DNA from 3 places in the Nocardia sp. NPDC059240 genome. Region 1 is predicted to be linked to each of the others. Evidence: riboswitches for the same ligand, from Rfam matches in the RefSeq annotation. Region 1 holds a riboswitch; each other region holds the start of a gene.
What was found. Region 1 has a riboswitch for magnesium ahead of ACFXHA_RS00435 (MgtC/SapB family protein). Riboswitches for the same ligand answer to the same signal wherever they lie in the genome.
Positions count from the first base shown of each region.

Region 2: another riboswitch for magnesium. It lies ahead of ACFXHA_RS19965 (hypothetical protein); the one in region 1 lies ahead of ACFXHA_RS00435 (MgtC/SapB family protein).
Region 3: another riboswitch for magnesium. It lies ahead of ACFXHA_RS16460 (NRAMP family divalent metal transporter); the one in region 1 lies ahead of ACFXHA_RS00435 (MgtC/SapB family protein).

Region 1 covers NZ_JBHZAC010000001.1:90,016-97,803, reverse strand. The annotation lists gene ACFXHA_RS00470 (class I SAM-dependent methyltransferase) at 1-134, shown strand, start outside; gene ACFXHA_RS00465 (hypothetical protein) at 205-669, shown strand; gene ACFXHA_RS00460 (winged helix-turn-helix domain-containing protein) at 666-974, shown strand; gene ACFXHA_RS00455 (hypothetical protein) at 982-1,404, opposite strand; gene ACFXHA_RS00450 (hypothetical protein) at 1,992-2,390, shown strand; gene ACFXHA_RS00445 (TetR/AcrR family transcriptional regulator) at 2,469-3,095, shown strand; gene ACFXHA_RS00440 (VOC family protein) at 3,116-3,595, opposite strand; M-box (ykoK) riboswitch at 3,755-3,928, shown strand; gene ACFXHA_RS00435 (MgtC/SapB family protein) at 4,148-4,861, shown strand; gene ACFXHA_RS00430 (ABC transporter permease) at 4,858-6,597, shown strand; gene ACFXHA_RS00425 (nitrate/sulfonate/bicarbonate ABC transporter ATP-binding protein) at 6,610-7,788, shown strand, end outside.
Region 2 covers NZ_JBHZAC010000005.1:262,092-269,879, forward strand. The annotation lists gene ACFXHA_RS19955 (Nramp family divalent metal transporter) at 1-1,058, opposite strand, end outside; gene ACFXHA_RS19960 (magnesium transporter MgtE N-terminal domain-containing protein) at 1,160-2,494, opposite strand; M-box (ykoK) riboswitch at 2,678-2,849, shown strand; gene ACFXHA_RS19965 (hypothetical protein) at 3,144-3,848, shown strand; M-box (ykoK) riboswitch at 3,955-4,126, shown strand; gene ACFXHA_RS19970 (hypothetical protein) at 4,409-4,591, shown strand; gene ACFXHA_RS19975 (NRAMP family divalent metal transporter) at 4,647-6,386, shown strand; gene ACFXHA_RS19980 (NADPH-dependent FMN reductase) at 6,408-6,758, opposite strand; gene sigJ (RNA polymerase sigma factor SigJ) at 6,880-7,770, shown strand.
Region 3 covers NZ_JBHZAC010000004.1:385,426-393,213, forward strand. The annotation lists gene ACFXHA_RS16440 (P1 family peptidase) at 1-971, opposite strand, end outside; gene ACFXHA_RS16445 (TetR/AcrR family transcriptional regulator) at 968-1,597, opposite strand; gene ACFXHA_RS16450 (APC family permease) at 1,708-3,090, shown strand; gene ACFXHA_RS16455 (hypothetical protein) at 3,146-3,865, opposite strand; M-box (ykoK) riboswitch at 4,155-4,334, shown strand; gene ACFXHA_RS16460 (NRAMP family divalent metal transporter) at 4,699-6,456, shown strand; gene ACFXHA_RS16465 (hypothetical protein) at 6,460-7,077, opposite strand; gene ACFXHA_RS16470 (hypothetical protein) at 7,074-7,788, opposite strand, start outside.

The sequences.
Region 1 (7,788 bases):
TCGTTGCCGCCCAGGACCTGATCCCGCCACGCGGTCGCGGGCGCTGGGCGTCGCCGCTGCTGCGCTGGGCCGCCGACACCCCGATCGGTCATGCGCTGCGCCCTTCGCTGACGCTGCTGCGCTTCGCGGACTGACACCCCACCCTTGACTTTCCTACCTGGAAAGTGGACTCTTACTTTCCAGGTAGGAAAGTAAGGAGCAGTCATGGACGGCATCACTCCGGACCAGGCCCGCGCCGCGCTCGACGCGGCCGGGCACGCCCGACGACAGGTCGCCGACGAGGTCGGATTGCCACGCGGCTACTGGTGGGGAATGGCTTGCGGCTGGGTGGTTTTGGGGATGATCGGCGACTTCGGGCCCGGCTGGCTGACCATCGTGGCGACGCTGGCGTTCGGCGCGGGGCATTCGGCCCTGGCCTCGCGGTGGCTCGACGGACGCCGGCGCACCGGTCAGGTGCAGGTCAGCGCCGATGTGGCGGGGCGGCGGACACCCCTGGTCGTGATCGGGATGCTGCTGGGCCTGGTCGCCCTCACCGTCGCGCTGGCGTTCGCGCTGCATGCCGACGGAGCCGAGCACACCGGCACCTGGTCGGCTCTGGTGGTCGCGGCGATCATCGGCTTCGGCGGCCCGGAGCTGCTGCGGGTGCTGCGCCGCTGGGCGCACGCATGACCGCGCCACGCTTCGACGAATTGATCCACCCCAGTACCCGGTTGAATCTCGTGGCGACCCTGGCGGCGGCGGATTGGGCGGAGTTCGCGTTCCTCAAGGACCGGCTGCGGCTGTCGGATTCGGCGCTGTCCAAACAGCTTGCGACGCTGGAGGAAGCGGGCTATGTCGCCACCGAGCGCCGTCTCGAGGGCAGCCGCCGCAAGGTCCGCGCCCGCCTCACCCCGGACGGGCGCACCGCCTTCGACGGTCACATCGCGGCCTTGCGCGAGATCGTCGCGGGCGCGACCGGACCGGGCCAGGACTAGTCGCACGCTAGTTGCGGTCGGCCATCGCTTTCGCGGCCCAGCGCACGGCGTACCCGACGACGAAGCACGGCAGCGACATCAACGCGAACAGCACTGCGCCGGAGACGAATCCGCTGGCGGTCCCGAGGATCCAGCCCGGCACCGCCGGGTCGCACCCGGCCGACAGGCCCGGCACCGAGGTGCAGTCGTGGAAGGTGCGGGGTCCGGAGTAGCGGCCCCACAGGGCGATCCCGGCCCACACCAGCACGGCGATCACGGCGTTGAACGCGTATCCGCAGCGCACCAGTTTGCGCACGAAGATCAGTGCGCCGAGCTGATCGGAGTAGAGGCCGTCGGCGATGTCGTCGCTGACGCCTAGATGCCGTCCCCATCCGGAGGGTTCGAGGGTTTCGGGCGCGGCGGGTGCTTCGGCGTAGAGAGTTCGGGCCATGAGCGGGTCCTTCTCACCGCGAGCGTTTCTGGGAGCCAGTGGGATTCACGGTGGTGATCGAAACTGGTACGAGCAGTGTCGATCATGGCAGCGCCGGGCGCATCTCGGAGCCTTTGCGCGGGAATCGTGGTCGATCACAATCGGCGCGGCCACCGGTACCGGTGCGGGCGGCGTCACCGAACGCGGGATCGGGTCCGGTTCGGCGACGCCGGGTTTCGCGGCACCCGCTGTGCTGGCGGGAACGCGGGTGCGAGCCGCGGGGAAGCCGGCTCGCCGTGCCCGTCGGCGGGGGCGTCTGCGCGTTGCCGCTCCCCACTGATTCGGACAATCGGAACGTTAGCGGCACGTTAGCTATTCGGCGAATCGGACGGACGAATTAGGGGATCGTTAGGGGCGTCGAGGTTTTCGCGTCGATTGCGGCGAAACCCGTTGATTGCGGGCGATCATGGCGGCTGCCGCGGCGGCGGTCACTACCGGACGAGTAGTCCGATACGCGCGTGTCGGGTCCCCTGAACGCTGACACTTCCCTTATGCGCCAACGGCGTCGCAGATCCCGCATTCACCCTCATCTGGGGAGATGATCGACGATGATCCGGTCACGGAAGTCGGCCCTCACCGCATTCACCGCCTTCGCCGCCGCCGGCGCGGCACTCGTGCTCACCGCACCCGACGCCGGGGCGTACGTCACCAGCGTCACGGTGGCCACCGGTTCGAGCATCGGTGGCGGCTACGGCACCAACTGCTCCTACACGGTCACCGTGAACGGCAGTCCCAACGAATACGTCTGGCTCTACGACAGCGCGTCGGGCAGTTTCAACCCGCAGCAGTTCAGTCTCGGCACCGGCGGCACCGCCACCTCGAGCTGGACGCCGACGGCCAAGGGGCAGCACTATGTGCAGGCCTGGTCCTACAACGGGTCGCAGTGGGCGCTGGTGACAGTCGGCACCGGCATCAATCTGGGCAGCGCCTGCGTGGTCACCGGCTGACCCGCCTGCTCATCAATACCGATCGGTCCGGGGCCGGGTGTGCATGCCCGCCCGGCCCCGGGCATTACTCTTGACCCGGTGCAGACCGAGCAACCGCCCTCCGACGCCGAGCCCCGCATCTGGGGTGGAACGACCCTCACCGAACGCCGTGAGGCGCGCCGGACCGCGCTGCTCGAGGCCGCACTGGATCTGATCGGCGAATCCGGGGCGGGCGCGGTCACCATGCGCGCGGTCTGCCGCCGCGCCACCCTGACCGACCGCTACTTCTACGAATCCTTCGCCAGCCGAGACGAACTGCTCGACGTGCTCTACCGGCAGATCGCCGAGGAGTTCCTGGATCCGATGACCGCCTTCGCCGTCGTCGACGATCCGGTGCGCGACCGCATGCTGTCGGAAACCTTGGTGGACAAGGTCCTCGAGGATCCGCGTAAATCGCGGCTGTTCCTGGTGGAGCCGTATTCCTCGACGGGGCTGGGGCAGACCACGATCGCGGTCATGCCCGCCTTCACCCGGCTGATCCAGGACCACCTCTTCGCCCATATCGACGATCCCGTGCAGCGGCGGCTGGCAGCGGTCACCATGGCCTCGGGCAACGCGGGCATGTTCTCGGCCTGGCTCAACGGCACGCTGCGCGCCACGCGTGAGCAGATCGTGGATCACCTGGTCGAGACCATCGACGCCTATCGCGGTGTGTATCGCGGCTGAAGTCCGCGAATTACGCCGGTTCAGGCCGCATCGGTCGGCATCTCGAAGTCGGAGGGCAGGCCGAGATATTGGGCCAGTGGCGGTCCGCCGCGGCCGAATTCGACCAGTTCGAGGCGCAATCCGTCGGCGGTGCGGTGGTAGTAGACACCGGGCTCGGTGTCGCCGTGCAGCACGACGGCGCTCGCCTCGAGAGGGAAGCCTTGCGCGGCCATCCGTTCGGATTCGGCTCGCGCGTCCGCGGCCCAGTAGCCGATGTGGTGCAGGCCGAGGGTATCCCACACCGTGCCCGGAGTGCGTTGCAGCAGTTCGATATACGGCGGCCCCTGCCGCGAGATGGTCATCCGGGGTGCGGTATCGGCCGGGTCGCCGGGCCCGGACTGATGCCCGCTGGGCACGATCGGTCCCCAGTCGGAGCCCAGCAGTTCGCTGAGTTCGTCCATGGCTGCGCGAAGATCGCTGACCACCACTCCGAGGTGGTAGCCGACGTTGATGATGGGCATCTGCGAGCTCCTCTGTTCGGGGTTCGGACCTGCCCACCGTAACAATCCGACCGATCGGTCGGAATAATGATGGGAGCTGGTTCACGCGAACACCTCCATCGCGACGGCGGTCACATCGATTTGCCGATCGACGGGCACGGGTGTTTACTCATCGCCGCAAGGTGCCGTCGTTAGCTGAGGCTCCTTCACGGATACAGGCCGGCGATCCCGAACGTCGAGAGACGCCCCGGATCAGGACAGGTTGCCCCGAGTTAAGGGGTAGCCCCGACCGGCTCCCACCCGCGGGTGGGTTTACGCCGTGGAGTGCTGAACGTCTTACGAGGGGTGGTACCCGAATCGGCGGTTTTCGCCGTTCCCACTCCCCTGGCATGTGTATGCGCTGTGCCGAGGAGGTGGTGGTCGTGCCCGATGGACCGTATCGAAGTCCGTTAGCCAATCGTTCACTCGGCGACACCGCTGCAATCCCTCGCCCGCTACCGCACGCCCTGTAGCGTCCGATCGGGAGCGTCTGATCTGTAGCGTGCGCCGTCCTCCCCTGTTTCGGAGAATGCAATGACCACGTGGGAAATGCTGCTGCGCCTCGGCACCGGTGTCGGGTTGGGTGCGGTGATCGGGTTCGAGCGCCAGTTCCGGGCGCGGATGGCCGGATTGCGCACCAACGCGCTCGTCGCCGCCGGGGCGACACTGTTCGTGCTGTTGTCCGCGCACGGCTTCAGCGGGCGCGACGCCGATCCGACTCGTGTTGCGGCACAGATCGTTTCGGGTATCGGGTTCCTGGGCGCGGGTGTCATCCTGCGCGACGGGTTCAATATCCGCGGGCTCAATACCGCCGCCACCCTGTGGTGTGCGGCCGCGGTGGGCGCGTTGGCGGGTGCGGGTATGTATCCGACCGCGGTGGCGGGCACGGTGGCGGTGGTCGTGGTGAACACCGCGCTGCGCACGGTGGCGCGCACGGTGGATCGTCCGGTGACCGACGGTCCCGAGGCGCAGGTCGCCCTGTATGCGTTCACCGCCGACACCGATGACGACCACGAGGCGCATGTGCGGGCGCTGCTGGTGCAGTCGTTGACGCGCACCGACTTTCAGCTCAATTCGATCTCGAGCCACGACACCAAACCCGGGCGGGTGCAGGTGCGTGCGGAGTTGACCGGGGACCGGCGCGACGATCGGCAGATGGAGGCGGCGGTGAGCCGGTTGAGCTTGGAGCCGTCGGTGACCAGTGTCGGGTGGCGCACGGTTCCGATGCCGGTGGAGGACGAGCAGTGAACGCGTCACTGCGGTCGTATCCCACCCGCGGCGTGCTGGATAGGCCGCGCTCGCGGTGGGCGGATATCGCGGTGTTCGCGGGCGCGGCCATTCTGATCTGGCTGATCGTGCGGGTCTCGGCGGGCATGCACGTGCCCTTCGACGAGAATTCCGCGCCCACAACGGTGTCCACCGATCCGGGTGAGCTGCCCTACTATGCCGCGCGGTCACTGTTGCGCATGCTGCTGGCCCTGGGACTGTCGATCCTGTTCACCTTCGTCTACGCGACCGCGGCCGCGCGGCTGCCGCGGGCGGAGAAAGTGCTGCTGCCGCTGCTCGACATTCTGCAGTCGGTGCCGATCCTGGGCTTCCTGTCGGTGACGGTGACGGGGTTCATCGCCCTGTTCCCGGGTTCCTCGCTGGGCCTCGAGTGCGCCTCGATCTTCGCGATCTTCACCTCGCAGGCGTGGAACATGACCTTCGCGTTCCACCACAGCCTGGTCTCGCAGCCGCGTGAACTCGATGAGGCCGCCCGGAATCTGAGACTCTCACGCTGGCAACGGTTCTGGCGGGTCGATGTCCCCTCGGGCATGTTCCCGCTGGTGTGGAACGCGATGATGAGTTTCGGCGGCGGCTGGTTCTTCCTGACCGCGGCCGAAGCCATCAGCGTCAACAACCGCCAGTACGTATTGCCGGGCATCGGCTCGTATGTCGCCACCGCCAACGCCGATTCGCAGATCGGGCGGGTGTTGCTGGCCATCGCCGTGATGGTCGTGATGATCATCGGGCTCAATGTACTGTTCTGGCGGCCGCTCACGGTGTGGGCGGAGCGATTCCGCATGGAGGACACCGAATCCGCGGACGCGCCGCGCAGCCTGATGCTGGATCTGTTGCGCCGCAGCCATGTTCCCGGGCTGCTGGGCCGGGCGCTCGGGCCGCTGGTGTACCCGATCGACCGGTTCATGGGTCTGTTCGGGCTGGCCGAGCATCCGCTGTATGTGGCCCCGGCGCGGCGGCGTACCGGGGACGCGGTGTTCGCGATCGTGGTCGCGGCCGGTCTGATCGCCGGAACCGTCGCGATCGTGGACTACATCAACAATTCGGTCGGTTTCGGCGAGGTCGGGCATGCGCTGGGACTGGGCTTGATCACCCTCGCACGGGTGATCGTGGTGCTGATCTTCTCCACCGTGGTGTGGGTGCCGGTCGGAGTGTGGATCGGGCTCAATCCGCGGGTGTCGCGGCTGGCGCAGCCGATCGTTCAGGTACTGGCCAGTTTTCCGGCCAACTTCCTGTTCGTGCTGGTGGCCGCGGTGATGGTGGCCACGGGCGCGAGCTTGCAGTGGGCTTCGATCCTGCTGATGGCGCTGGGTGCGCAGTGGTACATCCTGTTCAATGTGATCGCCGGTGCGTCGGCGGTGCCCAACGATCTGCGCGAGGCGGCGGCGAATCTGCGGCTGCCGCGCCTTCTTTGGTGGCGCAAGCTGATTCTGCCCGCTATTTTCCCCAGCTTCGTCACCGGCGCGATCACCGCGGCGGGCGGGGCATGGAACGCCTCCATCGTCGCCGAGATCGTGTCATCGGGTCAGCACACCTTGATGGCGACCGGTCTGGGCGCCTACATCGCCGAGGCCACCCGTGACGGGGACTGGCCGCGCATTCTGGTCGGCGTGCTGGCCATGAGCGCCTTCGTGGTCGGTATCAATCGTTTGTTCTGGCGTCGGCTCTACGACCTGGCGCAGCGCCGCTACTCGCTCTGAGAGGAGCCCCACATGACCGAAACCATTGCCGCCGGCGAGGTCCTGATGGACCTGAAGGACATCGACATGTCCTTCACCGGCGCCTCGGGTGAGCCACTCAACGTGCTCGATCAGGTGAATCTGCAACTGCGCGAAGGTGAGATCGTGGCATTGCTGGGCCGTTCGGGCTCGGGCAAGTCGACGCTGCTGCGCCTGATCTCGGGACTACTGGCACCGTCCAGCGGGCAGATCAGCTACCGGGATCGCCCGCTGCGGGGCACCAATCCCGGTGCGGCGCTGGTGTTCCAGTCCTTCGCGCTGATGCCGTGGCTGACCGTGCAGGACAATGTGGAGCTGGGATTGGCCGCGCGCGGGGTGCCGCCCGAGGCGCGCCGCCAACGCGCCCTCGAGGCGATCGACCGGATCGGTCTCGACGGTTTCGAGACCGCCTACCCCAAGGAGCTCTCCGGCGGGATGCGCCAGCGTGTCGGGTTCGCTCGCGCGCTGGTGCTGGAACCGGACCTGCTGCTGATGGACGAGCCGTTCTCGGCGCTGGACGTGCTGACCGCGGAGAACCTGCGCACCGAACTGGTGAATTTGTGGGCCACCAAGGACTTTCCCACCAAATGCATCTGCATCGTCACCCACAATATCGAGGAGGCCGTGCAGCTGGCGGATCGAGTGGTGGTGCTGGGCTCCAATCCCGGGCGCATCATCGCCGAGGTCACGGTCGCGCAGCCGCGCCCGCGCAATCGCCGCGCGCCCGGATTCGTGGCGCTGGTGGATCAGATCTACGGGCTGCTCACCGGGCGCGACACCGAAACCATTGCGACCCCGACCGATACCGCGACACCGTTCGCGGTGCCGTTGCCGGATGCGTCGGTCGGCGGGATCGCGGGTCTGCTGGAACTGGTCTACGGCAACAGCGGTCGCGCGGATCTGCCGGTGGTGGCCGATGAGCTCAACTTCGAACTCGATGACCTGATGCCGCTGGTCGACGCGGCGGCGCTGCTGGGGTTCCTGCTGGTGGAATCCGGTGACGTGATCCTGACCAATGTGGGCGCGAACTTCACCAATGCCGACATCCAGGCCAGTAAGGCCATTTTCGCCGCGCAGGCTCGTCGCCGTGCCCCGCTGGTGCGCACCATTTGCAGTGCGCTGGTGGGCAGCAGCAACGAGACGGTGCGCGCGGATTTCATTCTGGATCTGTTG
Region 2 (7,788 bases), on a different contig from region 1:
ATGTAGGAGAGGTAGAACTGTTTGGCGTCCTTGAAGCCGCGGTGCAGTGAGTGTTTGATGCCGAAGACGTCACCGAAGGCGTAGCTGGTGGCCAGCGTGACCGCCGCCGCGCCGATGATCGAGGCGTCCAGCAGCACGATCGCGAAGATCGATCCGAGTCCGTGGCCGAGATTTCCCAGCAGGTGCGCGATGCCGCCCGCGTCGTCGAATTTCCCGACCGCGTCGTTGGCGCGAGCCGCGTAGTCGGCGGTCATCACCAGCGCGGTCGCGCCGAGCACGACGACGAACGCACCGAGGGTGGTGTCGACGCGCTCGTACCCGATGAACCGCGGCGTGATGCGCTTGTCGACGATATTGGACTGCTGGAAGAACAGCTGCCAGGGCGCGACCGTGGTGCCGACGATCGCGATGATCAACAGCACGGCATCGGAACTGATACCGCCCGAGATGCCGGGCACCACGAAAGCCTTTGCCGCACGGCCCCAATCGGGGTGCGACAGCAAGAGCAACGGAATCTGCAGCAGGGTGATGGCGATGAACACGAACATCGCGCGCTCCCACCGGCGGAAGCTGCCCGAGGCCATGATGACCACCAGCGCCACCGCGGCGGTCGGAACCACGATGTACTTGGAGATGCCGAAGTACTCCGCCGCCAGGCTGACACCGATGAACTCGGTGACGATGGTGAGAAAGTTCAGGACGAACAGGTCACCGACGGAGAACCAGCCCCAGCCTCGACCGAAGCGCTCGTTGATGAGCCGGGCGTGGCCGACACCGGTGACCGCGCCGAGCCGAACCACCATCTCCTGGTTCACGATCAGCACGGGGATCAGCAACAGCAGCACCCACAACAGGCTGTAACCGTAGTTCTGCCCGGCCTGCGCGTAGGTGGCCACGCCACCGGCGTCATTGTCGCCGACCATGACGATCAGGCCGGGGCCGACGATCGCGAGCAGCGTCGCCATTCGGGTCTTGAAGGTGCGCGAATGCTCGGTATCGCCGAGCTTGATCTTGCCGAACGCGCCTTCGATATCACCCACGTGCGCCGAATCCAGCACGGCGGACTGACGATTCACACCGGGGGATCGGGTCGAAGCCGTATCCACGGGCTTGCGGAGCTCCGGACCCGGTGGCACCGGCGGGTTTTCGTGTGTATTCGTCATAGCTGTGCCGCGCCGTTCGGGTGCTGTGTCGGGGTCTTGCCGGCCGGCGCGGGCTCGCGCACCGGACGCGGCGCGGGCTCGCGGCGTCGCCAGTCCTCGGGAATGATGTCCTCGAGCACGTCGTCGACGGTCACCACACCGAGTACGCGATCCTCGTCGTCGACGACGGGTAGCAGGTAGAGGTTGTAATCCGCCATCAGCAGCGCGATGTCGGTGAGGTCGGCCTCGGGGCCGATGCGCACCGGGTCGGCGTCCATGATCTCGGAGATCGCGCGCCCCGGGTCCGCCTGCAGCAGCGCGATCACCGACACCACGCCGACGAGCTGCCCGCCCTCGACCACGTGCATCTTCAGCAGCGCCTCGGGCTGCAGCGCGGACGCCGCCGCCACGATCGACAATGCCTGCGACACGGTGGAATTCGGTGCGCAGGAGACAAAATCCACATTCATGAGTCCACCCGCGCTGTCGGGGTTGAAGCCCATCAGCGTGATGACCTTGACGCGCTGCCCGGGCGGCATCAGATCCAGTACCCGGCGGCGACGCGACTGGCGGAGTTCGAGAATGGAGTCGGCCGCGTCGTCGGCGCGCATGCGCCCGAGCAGGGCCGCGACCTCGCCGTCGGACATGGAGTTCAGGATCCGGCTGGACTGATCGGAATCCAGCTCCTCGAACACGTCGGCCTCGAGCTCCGGATCGCCGTGCACCTGGTCGAGGATCTCGCCGCGCTCATGCTTGTCGGCATCCTCGAGCAGGTCGGCGAGCTCGGCGGGCTTGAGGCCGCGCAAACGAACGCTGATGCCGCGTGCGGTCTGCGACCCGCTGTGCCCGATCAGGGGTTCGAACGCCTTCCAATCCCGCGAGGCATGACCGCCGGAAGATCTGATCAGTCCGAAGAACTGGGCCGGGCGGCGGGTGTCGAGCCGGGCCAGCACCCACCCCTCGGGAGTCTGGTCGAGTTCGACGTCGTAGGCGCGCACCAGTTCCGCGGCGGCGACGTCGATGAGGCGATGCCCGAGGATGTCCGCCTTCAGCAGCACCTCGCCGTCGCGGCGCTCGAAGGAGCGCAGGTCGACCTTGTTGACCGACAGCACGATCCGATCGGCGCCGAACTCGCGGATGCGATCGGCCGAGACGAACACCTGACGCCCGCCGACGCCGACGACCACGCCGGTGATCGCCGGATAGGCGTCGCCACCGGTCAGCCGCACGATCAAATCGTCTACGCGGCCGATGGATTCGCCGGATCCGGCGATCACGGGAGACTTGAGCAACTGCGACAGATGGAGGGTCGCGGCCGAATCCGGTATCGGCTGCGGTGTGGCTTCGGTCATAAGCACTCCTGTCTCGGCGTCCCCGGCGAACCGGCGACTACAGCCTCACCCTGCACCGTGGCCGGTGCCAATACTCGAATTCTGGCTCAACGGAGGGTATCGAACAGACCAACGAAACACCCCCATCGGCAAATGTCTGAATTGACTTATCAAACTCATTGGTGCCAAGCTGTGCCCCGTAATACAGCACCTCGCTAGGCGAGGCTCCTGCGTGAACAAAGGCCACTGATCCGACGACGTCGAGAGACGCCCAGGCTCAGGACAGGTTTCCCCGGATTAAGGGGTCACCCCAAGTGGCTTCCCAGGCAATGGGATACGTCGCGTAGTGCCGAAGCTCTGACGAGAGAGGTGCCCACCCGATTCGGTCTTCTACCTGGGTGGACTCCTCGTGTGCACACGTGCTGGCGCCCCCGTGCGCCCCGGCCGCAAGGAGGTGAGGAACAACAGTGCCATCCGGCGATAGTCCGCATCCCAGTCTCTTGTTCCCCGCACTCGTTTGCGGGTGGAAACACGCCACACGAGCCTGACAATTCACGAAACCCCTTTTACGCGACCGCATGCTGTCCGCTGCGCGGCCGTGTAATTCGTGCTGGCCATTTCACCCCCATTCGAATTCATCGTCCCACTGAATTTCGAAGGTTTTATCTCGATGAGGAAGCTCACCGCTTACACCCTGGCCGCCGCTACCGCTCTCGGCGTCGTGGCCTGCAACGCACAGGACGCCAAAGCCGATCCGGCACAGGCGAATCCCGGTATCCACTGGACCACCCAGGTGGTCGACAAGTCCGTCGTGCTCACCACCGATCTGGGCTCGCTGACCACCCAGGACGGCCAATTCCAGGTCCGTGACACCACCGGCGGCCTGGTCACCCAGTTCCCGCTGAGCTGGCTCGACAATGCCGGCGCGCACCCGATCGCCGCCCGGATCGACGGCAATACCGCCACTCTCACCCCGAACCTGGACCCGGCCGCCGTCACCCCGGCCCCGGCGCTCCCGGCTCCGGTGGTCAAGGACATCGCCAACCAGGCCGATCAGGACGCCGCCTTCTCCGCCGCGGTCAACCAGTTCGGCATCGTCACCTCCATGGGCACCATGGTCGGCACCCTGGTCGGTGGCGTCGCGGGCTGTGCCATCGGCGCCGCGGGCGGAGCCATCGCCGGTGTCGTGGTCATGTCGGTGCCGACCGGCATCGCGGGCTGTGTCGCCGGTGCGGCCATCGGTATCCCGCTGGGTGCCGCGGCCGGTCTGGTGTTCACCGGTGTGCCCGCCGCCATCGCGGTCGGTATCGGCCTGGCCCAGCGCCTGGCCGCGCCGGACTCCACCCCGGCCCCGGCCGCCGCTCCGGTCGCGTGATCGGTCCGATTGCGCCGGTGAAACTCGCACCGGCGCAATCGGATTCCGTAAAGATGCGATCGACAGCCCTTGACTTGCGGCTTGCGCGGGGTTCACACTTCTTCAGTCAGCACCTCGCTAGGCGAGGCTCCTGTACGAACACAGGCCACTGATCCGACGACGTCGAGAGACGCCCAGGCTCAGGACAGGTTTCCCCGGATTAAGGGGTAACCCCAGGTGGCTTCCCGCGTCGCGGGATACGTCGTGCAGTGCCGAAGCTCTGACGAGAGGGGTGCTCGCCCACCGTTTTTCGGTGCGGCATCCACCCCTTGCGTACTGGCCCAACCGTATCGGCGCCCGCGTGCGTCTCGGCAGCAAGGAGGTGAGGGACGAAAACATGAACGACGACGATCCTTATCCGAGTCCGCTTCGAGAACTCATTTCGTTCCCAGCTTGCTGCGGCCTTCCGAACTCCTGACCGATCCAGTTCGAAGTTCCCACCCCGTCGGGGGTGACTTCGGCGTGTCTTCGGCATGCCCGGAAACGCTTGCGGCAGTTGGCTTCACGCCGAGGAGCAAGTCATGGCCGTCATCGCATTCCCGCACCGCGACACCATCTCGATGCCGGTGTCCCTGATCAATCTCGTCCGCCGGCTCCGTACCAGGGCCCGGCTGACCGATCAGGAACGCCACTACATGGCGGCGGCCCGTCCCAGGGCCGCCCTCTACACCGCCTCGCTGGGCGGCCACCCCTACCACTGGTAGCGGGTCCATCGCCGATACGCAGTACTGCGAAAGATTCAGAGAGGGAGAAACGGTCATGGCCTTTTTCTCCAACGGCGACAGCCGTCATTCCACCGTCGCGGACAGCCCGAACCCGGGTGCCGTCATGGACAGCGCGCACGTCGGCGACATCGTCGGCGCGCTGGGCCGGGTCGGTCAGCACGACACCTCCGAGGGCCGCACCCGTTGGCAGCGTTTCCGCATGCTGCTGGCCATCATGGGGCCGGGTCTCATCGTCATGGTCGGCGACAACGACGCCGGTGGCGTCGCCACCTACGCCCAGGCCGGGCAGAACTACGGCATGGCCCTGGTCTGGACGCTGGTGCTGCTGATTCCGGTGCTCTACGTCAACCAGGAGATGGTGGTCCGGCTCGGCGCGGTCGCCGGGGTCGGGCACGCTCGCCTGATCTTCTCCCGGTTCGGAAAGTTCTGGGGCGCTTTCAGTGTCGGTGACCTGTTCATCGTCAATGCCCTGACCATCGTCACCGAGTTCATCGGTGTGTCCTTGGCGCTCAACTACTTCGGGCTGCCCAAGGGTATCTCGGTGCCCTTGGCCGCGGTATTGCTGTTCGGCGTGGTCGCCGGTGGCTCGTTCCGCCGTTGGGAGCGTTTCCTTTTCGCGCTCATCGCCGTGAACATCGTGCTGTTCCCGCTCGCGTTCATGGTGCATCCGAGCGTGAAAGACAGTGCGCACGGGCTGATTCCGTCCTTCCCGGGGGGACTGGACTCGACGCTGCTGCTGCTCATCGTCTCGATCGTGGGCACTACGGTCGCGCCCTGGCAGCTGTTCTTCCAACAGTCCAACATCGTCGACAAGCGGATCACCCCGCGCTGGATCAAGTTCGAGCGTATCGACCTGTGGATCGGCATCGCCGTCGTGATGACCGGCGCCGTGGCCATCATGGCCGCCGCGGCGTTCGGTCTCGCGGGCACCGACGCGGTCGGCAACTTCACCGACGCGGGCGCGGTCGCACAGGCCCTGCACGACAACATGGGCCAGACGGTCGGCGCGCTGTTCGCGATCCTGCTGCTGGACGCCTCGCTCATCGGCGCCAACGCCGTCGGCCTGGCCACCACGTATGCCCTCGGCGACACGCTCGGCAAGCGGCACTCGCTGCACTGGAAGATCACCGAAGCCCCGGTGTTCTACGCCGGTTACGCCGCCCTGCTGGCCGTGGCCGCGGCGGTGTCGTTCAGCCCGGATCACGTGCTGGGTCTGCTGACCCAGGGCGTGCAGGCGCTGGCCGGTGTGCTGCTGCCGTCGGCCACGGTGTTCCTGGTGTTGCTGTGCAATGACAAGGCGGTGCTGGGTCCGTGGGTGAACACGGTGCGCCAGAACATCATTGCCGGAATCATCGTGTGGTCGCTGGTGCTGCTGTCGCTGGCGCTGACCGCGGCGACCTTCTTCCACGACCTGTCCACCAAGACGCTCGAAATCGGATTCGGCACGGGTGCACTGGTGGGCGTCCTCGGTGGTGTGGCAATTGCGCTCGCGCACAAGAGGTCCGATCGTAAGGACACCGAGCGCACCGCGGCCGAGCTGGGCGGCCTCGATCCCGACCAGGTCGAGGAACTCGACTCGACCCCGCTCACGAAGGCCGAGCGCAAGGCCATCCTCGAGGCCGACCGGGAAAGCTTCCGCACCCCGGCCCTGGACACCCTCGAGCGTCCCGCGTTCTCCTCCGGACGCATGGCGGGCATGCTCGCCCTGCGTGGTTACCTGCTCATCGCGGTAGCCCTGGTCGGCGTGAAGATCTTCCAGCAGATCACGGGGTGAGCCATCGCCTTGATCGGCTCCTCAGGAGTTGACGAGGGTGGTTTCGGCGGTGGCCCGCAGGGGTGCGAGCGCGGTGGTCCAGGCGATGACCTGATCCAGGGTCTTGTGCAGCGCGTCGGTGTTCCGGTCACCGGGGACGAAGGTGGCGTCGTGCTCGAAATCGGTGAGCACCGAGATGGTGACCTGGTAGCCGACGTCTGCCATGCCGAGGGTGCTGCAGACGCCACGCAACTGGGCCACCGCGCGAGCGCCGCCGTTCACGCCGTAGGAGACGAATCCGACTGCCTTGTCGACCCATTCGGCGAAGACGTGGTCGAGGGCGTTCTTCAGGACCCCGGGGTAACCGCCGTTGTACTCCGGAGTCACCAGCACGAAGCCGTCGAATCGCTATCCCCTACCGACGAGACAGCCGAACGGGATGTCAGGTCTGACAACTCGAGTCGCTGTTTCGTCGGGTTGTATGAAGAGGCATCGACCGAAGGAGTCGGACACCATGACCGATCCGCAGTTGCGCGCGGTGATCAGCGAACGCCGTCAGCTGATCAACCTCGCCTACCGGCTGCTCGGCTCGCTGAGCGAGGCCGAGGACGTGGTGCAGGAGACCTACGCGCGCTGGTACGCGCTGTCCGAACAGCAGCGCGACGCAGTGGACAAGCCCGGCGCGTGGTTGACGACGGTCGCCGGCCGCATCTGCCTGGATCTGCTCGGCTCGGCGCGCGCCAGACGGGAACAGTATGTGGGCGAATGGATTCCGGAGCCCGTGCCCAGCGCCGCCGAAAGGTTCGGTGCCGGGACGTCCACCGATCCCGCCGACCGGGTCACCCTCGACGAGTCGATCAGCATGGCGTTCCTGGTCGTCCTGGACTCCATGACGCCCGCCGAACGGGTGGCCTTCGTCCTGCACGACGTCTACCGCTACCCCTTCGCCGAGATCGCCGAGATCGTCGGCCGCACCCCCGCCGCCTGCCGCCAGCTCGCCTCCAGCGCCCGCCGCCGCGTCGACACCTCGCGCAGCCCGTCCACCGCCGAGCGCGCCGAAGTGATCCGGGACTTCAAGCGCGCTTGGGAGACAAGCGATCTGACGGCCCTCATCGGCCTGCTCGACCCGACCGCGATCGCGACCGCGGACAGCGGCGGCCGCGCCCTCGCCTTCCTCGATCCGATCATCGGCGGCGCCCACATCGCCCACGCCTGGGTCGAGATCGTCGCCCGCGGCCCCGAGGTCACCCTGATCGAGCGCACCGTGAACGGCCAACCCGGCCTGGTCGCCGACCACAACGGCACCATCATCTCGGTGTTCGCGTTCGATATCGCCGACAACCGCGTCACCCGCATCTGGGTGACGCGCAACCCCGAGAAGCTCCGCCTCTGGACCACCGGCTGAACCAGCTAGATTGGTGAT
Region 3 (7,788 bases), on a different contig from region 1:
ACCCCACCATGCCTGCCTGCGCCTCCCACGTCACGCGCGCTCCCACCCTCCACGCCGTGCGCGCTCCAATCCTCCGGGCCGCGCACACTCCGCCCCTCCGCAATGCGCGCGCCTCCGCCTTCCGCGCCGCGCGCACTTCCGCCCTCCGGGCTGTGCGTGGCAGTGCCGACCGGGCCACCCACGACGCCGCTCTGGGCGCGGTGTGATGCCGCATCTCCCGGGGCTCGATGCCAGGGGGTCGTCTCCTGGGGGTTGTCGGTGGTCAGGGCTGCGCCGAGGCGGTGGCCCGCGATGGTGAGTTCTTCGCGGGCACCGAAATTGGCTTGGATGAGGACGCCGACGGTGTAGGTGTCGGGGCCGAAGGGGAGTTGGCGGGAGGCGGTGCCGGTGCCGCCTTTGAAGCCGTAACAGTTCATGCCGGTGCCGCCGCCTACCGAACCTTCGAGGAGGGGCCAGGTGCGGGCCGCGTCGAGGGTTTCGGCGACCAGGGCGGGGGTGATGTGGCCGCCGTTGATGTCGTTGAGGTAGCCGTCCCAGGTTTCGGCGCAGACCGGGAGCAGCCATTCGCGGGCCAGGGCGGGGTGGGCGCGGTTGATCCATTCGACGACGCCGGCGTGGCAGGGGCCGATGGCGTGGGTGTTGGAAATCGTGATGGGCATGGACAATTGGCCGACCTCGTCGATCCACGCGGTGCCGGTCATCTCACCGTTGCCGTTGAGCGAATACCAGCCTGCCGCGCACGGCCGCCCCACCCCGTCGCGCCCGCGCGGCAGGATGGCGGTGACGCCGGTGCGGGCGGGACCGGCACCGACGCGCAGCGGGCCCTCACCGAAAATCACCGTGCGATAGCCGACTTCGACGCCGGGCACGTCGGTGATGGCGTTCCACGGGCCGGGCCGTCCGGCGGGCGCGATGCCCAGGCTGCGGGCACGCGGGCGGCCATCGGGTGAGAACAGCTGGGGATCGGTCATGCGCGGACCTCCTCGATGGGTGCGGTGATGTCGGGGCAGCGGGTGGCGGTGCGGGCATAGGAGCAGATGAGCCCGGCGGCGGCGAGTTTGGTCATGGACCGGTTGCGGCTGATGATGTGCAGGCCGTAAGCGTCCTCGAGCGCCACCAGATTGCGGGCGACGGTCAGGATCGGCTCCTCGATCGTGAAGTGCCCCTGGGCGATTCCCACTTCCAGCGCACTGGCGTAGACCGCAACCTGCTGATTGAACAGGGCCGTGATGAGGTCGCCGTGCCGGGCGGACACGGCATGGTAGGAGGCGAGCCGGTAGAGCGCGGTGACCAGGGTGTCGTCCGGCGACTCGGGCAGTCCGGCCCACACCATCGCGCCGATTTTCGTTCTGGCGTCCGGGATTTCGGTCACCATGGCCAGCCGGTCGCCGAAGAACCGGTCGCTGGCGAAGCGGTGCACCTCGTGCAGCAGGTTGGACAGGTCCTCGAAGTAGTAGTGCACGGTGGCGGGTGACACCCCCGCGCTGCCCGCGATCTCACGGATGCGCAGCCCGTCCGGACCGGGCTCGGCCGCCGCCGCCAGCGCCGCGTCGATGATCGCCCGCCGCGCCCGCTCCTGATCCTTCTTCCGTGCCACCCGAGAACCCTTCCGCCGATCGACAGTTAAGTCATTGTTACGTTGCTTCGCCCCACTTGTCCTGCTGAGTTACCTCATTCTTTGATGGTAAGTCAAAGAAAGGCTCGGCCATGGCGACCTATCCCCAGCAGCTCTCCCGCGCACTCGGCATGGGCGAGAACATCCTCATCACACTGTCCGCGGTGACACCGGCGTCCAGCGTGTTCATCATCATTCCGGCCGTCCTGCTCGCGGCCGGGGGCGCGTCCGTGCTGACCCTCGCGCTCGCCGCGGTGGCCTCGGTGTTCGTGGGCCTCTGCTATGCCGAACTGGCCACCGCATTCCCGATCGCGGGCGGCGAATACACCTGGGCGGCAAGACTGTTGGGACGGTCCAGCGGCTTCGCCATCTTCGTGCTGACGCTGGTGAACGGGGTCCTGATCATCGCGGTGATCGCACTCGGCACCGGCGACTATCTCAGCGTCGCGATTCCCAGTCTCGGCGGGAAATGGGTCGGCGTGGGTGTCATCGCGGTGACCACGGTGGTCGCGCTGCTCAATATCAAGGCGAACGCCTGGGTCACCGGAGTCTTTCTGTGCGTGGAGGTTTCGGCCATCGCGGTACTCGTCGCGCTGGGCGCGACACATGTCGAGCGCGGTCCGGCCACCTTCGTGCACGCGCAGACCATCGGCTCGGACGGCCTGGCGAACGTGGGCATCGGATCCCTGGCGACGCTCATCCCGGTGGCGTTGTTCGCCTACAACGGTTACGGCGCGGCGGTCTACTACGCGGAGGAGACGCGCAACGCCACCCGCACGATCGGCCGCGTGATCATGATCTGCCTGGCTGCCACGGTCGCCATCGAGATCCTGCCGCTGGCCGCCGTGGTGCTGGGCGCGCCGTCGCTCACCGACCTGCTGCACAGCGACGCACCGATGAACTACTTCCTCACCGCCCGTGGCGGTTCGGCGGTGAATACCGCGGTGAGCGTGGGGATCGCGATCGCCATCGTGAACGCCGTCATCGCGATCATCCTGCAGATCGCGCGCCTGCTGTTCGCCTCGGCCCGCGATCGCAGCTGGCCGGATCCGATCGATCGGGCCCTGGGCGCGGTGCATCCGCGCCTGCACACCCCGGTGGTGGCGACCCTGGTGGTGGGTGCGCTCGCGGTGCTGGCCGCCGCACTGCTGCCGATGCACTGGCTCATCGTGGCCACCGGTGCGGGTCTGGTGCTGGTGTATCTGTTCGTGGCGCTCTCGGCGCTGCGAATCCGGCTGGCAGGCAGCGAGATCCGGGGTGGCTATCGCATGCCGTTGTGGCCGTTGCCGCCGGTGATCGTCATCGCGGTGATGCTCTACTCGGCCTACAGCCTGGGCCGCGACGACTGGCAGCAGATCGCGTTCGCGGCGGCGGCCATGGCCGCGGGCTACCTGTACTACGCGCTCTACCTGCATCCGAAGCGCGCTGAGCGCTGGACCCTGCCCGACCCGATCCACGAAGACGGCCCGGCATAGACGAAGGCCCCGGTCGCGCCCTCATCGACACGACCGGGGCCCGAGCCCACGGCGACTACTTCGTCGGAGCCGGGACGAAGGGCTGGTTGATGGTGGTGAAGTACTGGACAGCGGCGGCGATGGCGACGGGGGCCGTGACGAGGATCATGCCCGCGATCGCACCCAGGGCGCCCATGGCCGCGGCACCCGCGAGGCAGCCGACGACGGCACCCGGCAGGAAGAAGAACAGACCGCCGATAATGCCGGTGGCCAGCGACGCGCCGGCTCCCACGGCGATGCCGCCCAGGGCACACCCGACGGCCGCGCCGCCGATGCCGCCGACCAGCGTGCCGATGGTCGCGCCGACGGAGATGGTGTCCTTCATGCGGTTCCAGGCCGCCTGCTCACGGTCGTACGGAGTCTTCCACGGAGCGGTGTCCTCGAACGGCAGGGCGACCGGCTGATAGACGGCGTGCTGCATATCGAACTGCGGTGTCAGAGTGGCGGTCAGGCCACGGATTTCGGCCGCGATGGGGAATACGAAATCGTCGACACGGAAGGTGAGTTCTTGTCCAGCAACTACCGAGCCATCGGCACCGTGGATCTTGAAGACGCCGTTGTCGACGTCCATGGATCCGATATCGGTGGTGATGGTCGCGGTCCGGTCGGTGGCCGATGCCGTGTAGTGGATGGCACCCACATCACCGGTGGTGGGATCGGCATTCACCGTTCCCGCTGTAATTGCTGTGACGGCGGCCACCAATGCGGTAACCGCGGCTAATCCGCTCTTGCGCACTTGATTTACCTCGATTTAATAGGCCCGCGTCATCAGAACTCATCGCAGGTTCAGTTATTGACAAGCAAACTTTAAGTCTGTTCTCAGGGGCAGCAATGGACATTTGCCCTTTAGTGACTCGATACACATATTCAGACCCCGTTGCGCGGCGAATATTCTTGCCGTTCACCTGGATTTCAAAAAGGGGTCACCGACACCGTCCGCGGACCGGCTTGCGGCGCAAGAAGATTCCGGAGAACCGACCGGACCGGATTTGACAACGTCCAGGACCAGGCCCACCATTGCTCAGTCAGCACCTCGCTAGGCGAGGCTCCTGTACGAACACAGGCCACTGATCCGACGACGTCGAGAGACGCCCAGGGTTAGGACAGATCACCCCGGATTAAGGGGTGATCCGAAGTGGCTTCCCCGGGCCGCGAGCCCCCGGATACGTCGTGCAGTGCCGAAGCTCTGACGAGAGGGGTGCGGGGCGACGCCACAGGTGTGTGCCCGAATCCCCTCTTGCCGTGCGCGATGCGACATCACAGGCGGTGACACGGTGGTCACCCGGCAGCGACGTCCCCGTACGTCCCGGCGGCAAGGAGGTGAGGGACGAACAATGAGTTCCGGCGATAGTCCGTATCCGAGTATGGATTTCCGAATCCCCACGTCCCCGGCTTGCCGCATTCCGGTCACCGGCTGATCCGTTCCCACACCGCTCCGCCCCGCGTCGTCCCGACGCCGGTCGCGGACCGACGTGTGCCTCGAACCGGTTCACCGTGCCCGAAATCGCTTGGCGGCCGGGTGTATTCCGCATGCCGATACACCCGATGATCGAAAGCGAGGGAAGGGCCATGGCCTTCTTCGCGAACGGCTCCCGCCGCTCCACCACCGTCGCCGCACCCGCCGGCGCAGTAGATGCCCGTCCCACCGGTGCTGTCATGGACAGTGCGCACGTCGGCGATATCGTCGGCGCGCTGGGCTCCATCGGCCAGCACGACACCCTCGAGGGCCGCACCCGCGGCCAGCGCCTGCGCATGCTGCTGGCCATCATCGGCCCCGGCCTGATCGTGATGGTCGGCGACAACGACGCCGGCGGCATCGCCACCTATGCGCAGGCCGGACAGAACTACGGCATGGCGCTGGTCTGGACGCTGGTGCTGCTCATCCCGGTGCTGTACGTGAACCAGGAGATGGTGGTGCGCCTCGGCGCGGTCGCCGGGGTCGGGCACGCGCGCTTGATCTTCGATCGGTTCGGCAAGTTCTGGGGCGCGTTCAGCGTGGGCGACCTGTTCATCGTGAACGCGCTGACCATCGTCACCGAGTTCATCGGTGTCTCGATGGCGCTCAACTATTTCGGCCTGCCCAAGGCGATCTCGGTGCCGCTGGCGGCGGTGACGCTGTTCGCCATGGTGGCGGGCGGCTCGTTCCGGCGCTGGGAGCGGTTCCTGTTCGGGCTGATCGCGCTGAACATCGTGATGTTCCCGCTGGCATTCCTGGTGCACCCCAAGGTCTCCGAGGTGGCGCACGGGTTCCTGCCGTCCTTCCCGGGCGGGCTGAACTCGACGCTGCTGCTGCTCATCGTCTCCATCGTCGGCACCACGGTCGCGCCCTGGCAGCTGTTCTTCCAGCAGTCCAATATCGTCGACAAGCGCATCACGCCGCGCTGGATCCGCTACGAGCGCATCGATCTGTGGGTCGGCATCGTGGTCGTCATGGTCGGCGCGGTGGCCATCATGGCCGCGGCGGCCTTCGGTCTCGCGGGCACCGACGCGGTCGGCAACTTCACCGACGCCGGGGCTGTGGCCCAGTCCCTGCACGATCACATGGGCACCACGGTCGGCGCGCTGTTCGCCATGCTGCTGTTGGATGCCTCGCTGATCGGCGCGAACGCGGTCGGCCTGGCCACCACGTACGCCCTCGGCGACACCCTCGGCAAGCGGCACTCGCTGCACTGGAAGGTCAGTGAGGCACCGGCGTTCTACCTCGGTTACGCGGCGCTGCTGGCCGTCGCGGGCGCGGTGTCCTTCAGCCCCGACCATGTGCTGGGTCTGCTGACCCAGGGCGTGCAGGCGCTGGCCGGTGTCCTGCTGCCCTCGGCCACGGTGTTCCTGGTGCTGCTGTGCAATGACAAGGCGGTGCTCGGGCCGTGGGTGAACACGGTGCGCCAGAACATCGTCGCCGGAATCATCGTGTGGTCGCTGGTGCTGCTGTCGCTGGCGCTGACCGCGGCGGTGTTCTTCCCGGGTCTGTCCACGCTCACCATCGAGGTCGGTTTCGGTGTCGGCGCGCTGGTCGGCGTCCTCGGCGGGGCGGGCATGCTGATCGCCTGGCAGCGCGGCAAGCGCCGTGAAACCGAGCGCACCGCACGGGAACTCGGAAACCTGGACCCGGACCAGGTGGAGGAGCTGGAGTCCACTCCCCTCACCCGGGCCGAGCGCAAGGCCATCCGCGAGACCGACCGCGACACCTGGCGCACCCCCGCCCTCGATACCCTCGAGCGGCCGGCGTTCTCCACGGCGCGCACGGTGGGCATGTTCGCACTGCGCGGCTACCTGGTGCTGGCGGTGATCCTGGTGGGCGTCAAGATCTTCCAGTCGATCGGCGGCTGAGTTTCAGCAGGCGGCCGGGATGCCCGACAGGTCGACCCGGCCGTCATGCTGGACCGCATCGCACGTGCTCGCGACGCCGTCCAGCGTGAGATCACTCAATGCGAGTGCGGCACTGCCGATCTCCCCGCCACTACTGCTGGCGCGCAACAGCGACTCCCGGGCCGCCGTGATCGAGGTGCGCGCGATGGAGCCGCGCAGCACCGCGGTATCACCGACATTGCGAATGCTGATGCCGTTGGCGGCGCTCGCGCCGAGCACGGTGTCGTGGATGTCGAAGGTGAGTTCGGCCGTGCTGGGCTCGGATCCGGCCGGGGTGTAGGCGATCAGGCCGATGCCGTCGGCGCTGCAGTCGCCGAGATCGGAGTCGGCGATGGTCAGGTCGGTGTGGGCTGCTCGGCCGAAATTGGTGGTCACCACGCAGGTTCCGAGGTTGGCGGGGACCAGGGAGTTCAGCACGGCGCCGGGGAAGGTGCTGTGATGCGCGTACACGTTGCGCAAGGCCAGCGACTGGTGTGCGCCGCTGGTGCTCAGGTTGTAGTTCTCGATGACGTCACCGGCCACATTGTCGAACACGCTGTCGGTCACCACGACTCGGCTCTCGGGGGTGCCGCTGGTGGTCACGTACTCGAGTCCATTGGCGGAGAATTGCCGTAACCGTTGTGGAATTGGTTGGCGGACACCGTGATATCGAGATGCGCCTGCCCGAGCGGGTTGATGAACACCCCTTCGCTGTCGGCCGTGACATTGAGCAAAGACGTGGCGGGCGTGGCGATATCGGTCTCGGAGTTGCCGGTCAGGCGGCCGGTCAGCACGGCATTATCACCGGCCTGCACGCCGAGGGCGAGCACCGACAGTTTGGCCAGGCCGAGATTGATGGTGCGCAGCGCATTTCCGGTCACCTCGGCGTCGATGCGACTACTGCCGTGGGCGCGGATATCGATGCCGTCGCCACAGGCGGTGTCGTGCACGGTATTGCCCTCGATGCGGACGCTGCCCGCCGCGTCGTGGAAGTCGGTCATGATCGCCGCCCAGCCATTGTTGAGCGTGATGAAGTCGGGCAGTGCGGGAATCGCCGCACCCAGCGGCAGGGTGGGCGGCAGTCCGAACGGGCCGATCAGGAAGCCGTCGGCGCATTGTTGATTGGTATTGGTGACGTCATTGCCGGTGATCACGGTGTCCACCGCATCGGCACCGTAGATGCCGCCGCGCCGGGCCCCGGTGATGACCAGATTGCTGACCTCGGTGTCGGAGGCCAGCCGCACGGCATCGCCGTCGTGGTTGCCGGTGGTGTTCGCGATGCGCGGCAGCGCAGCGCTGTCGGAAGCACCGATC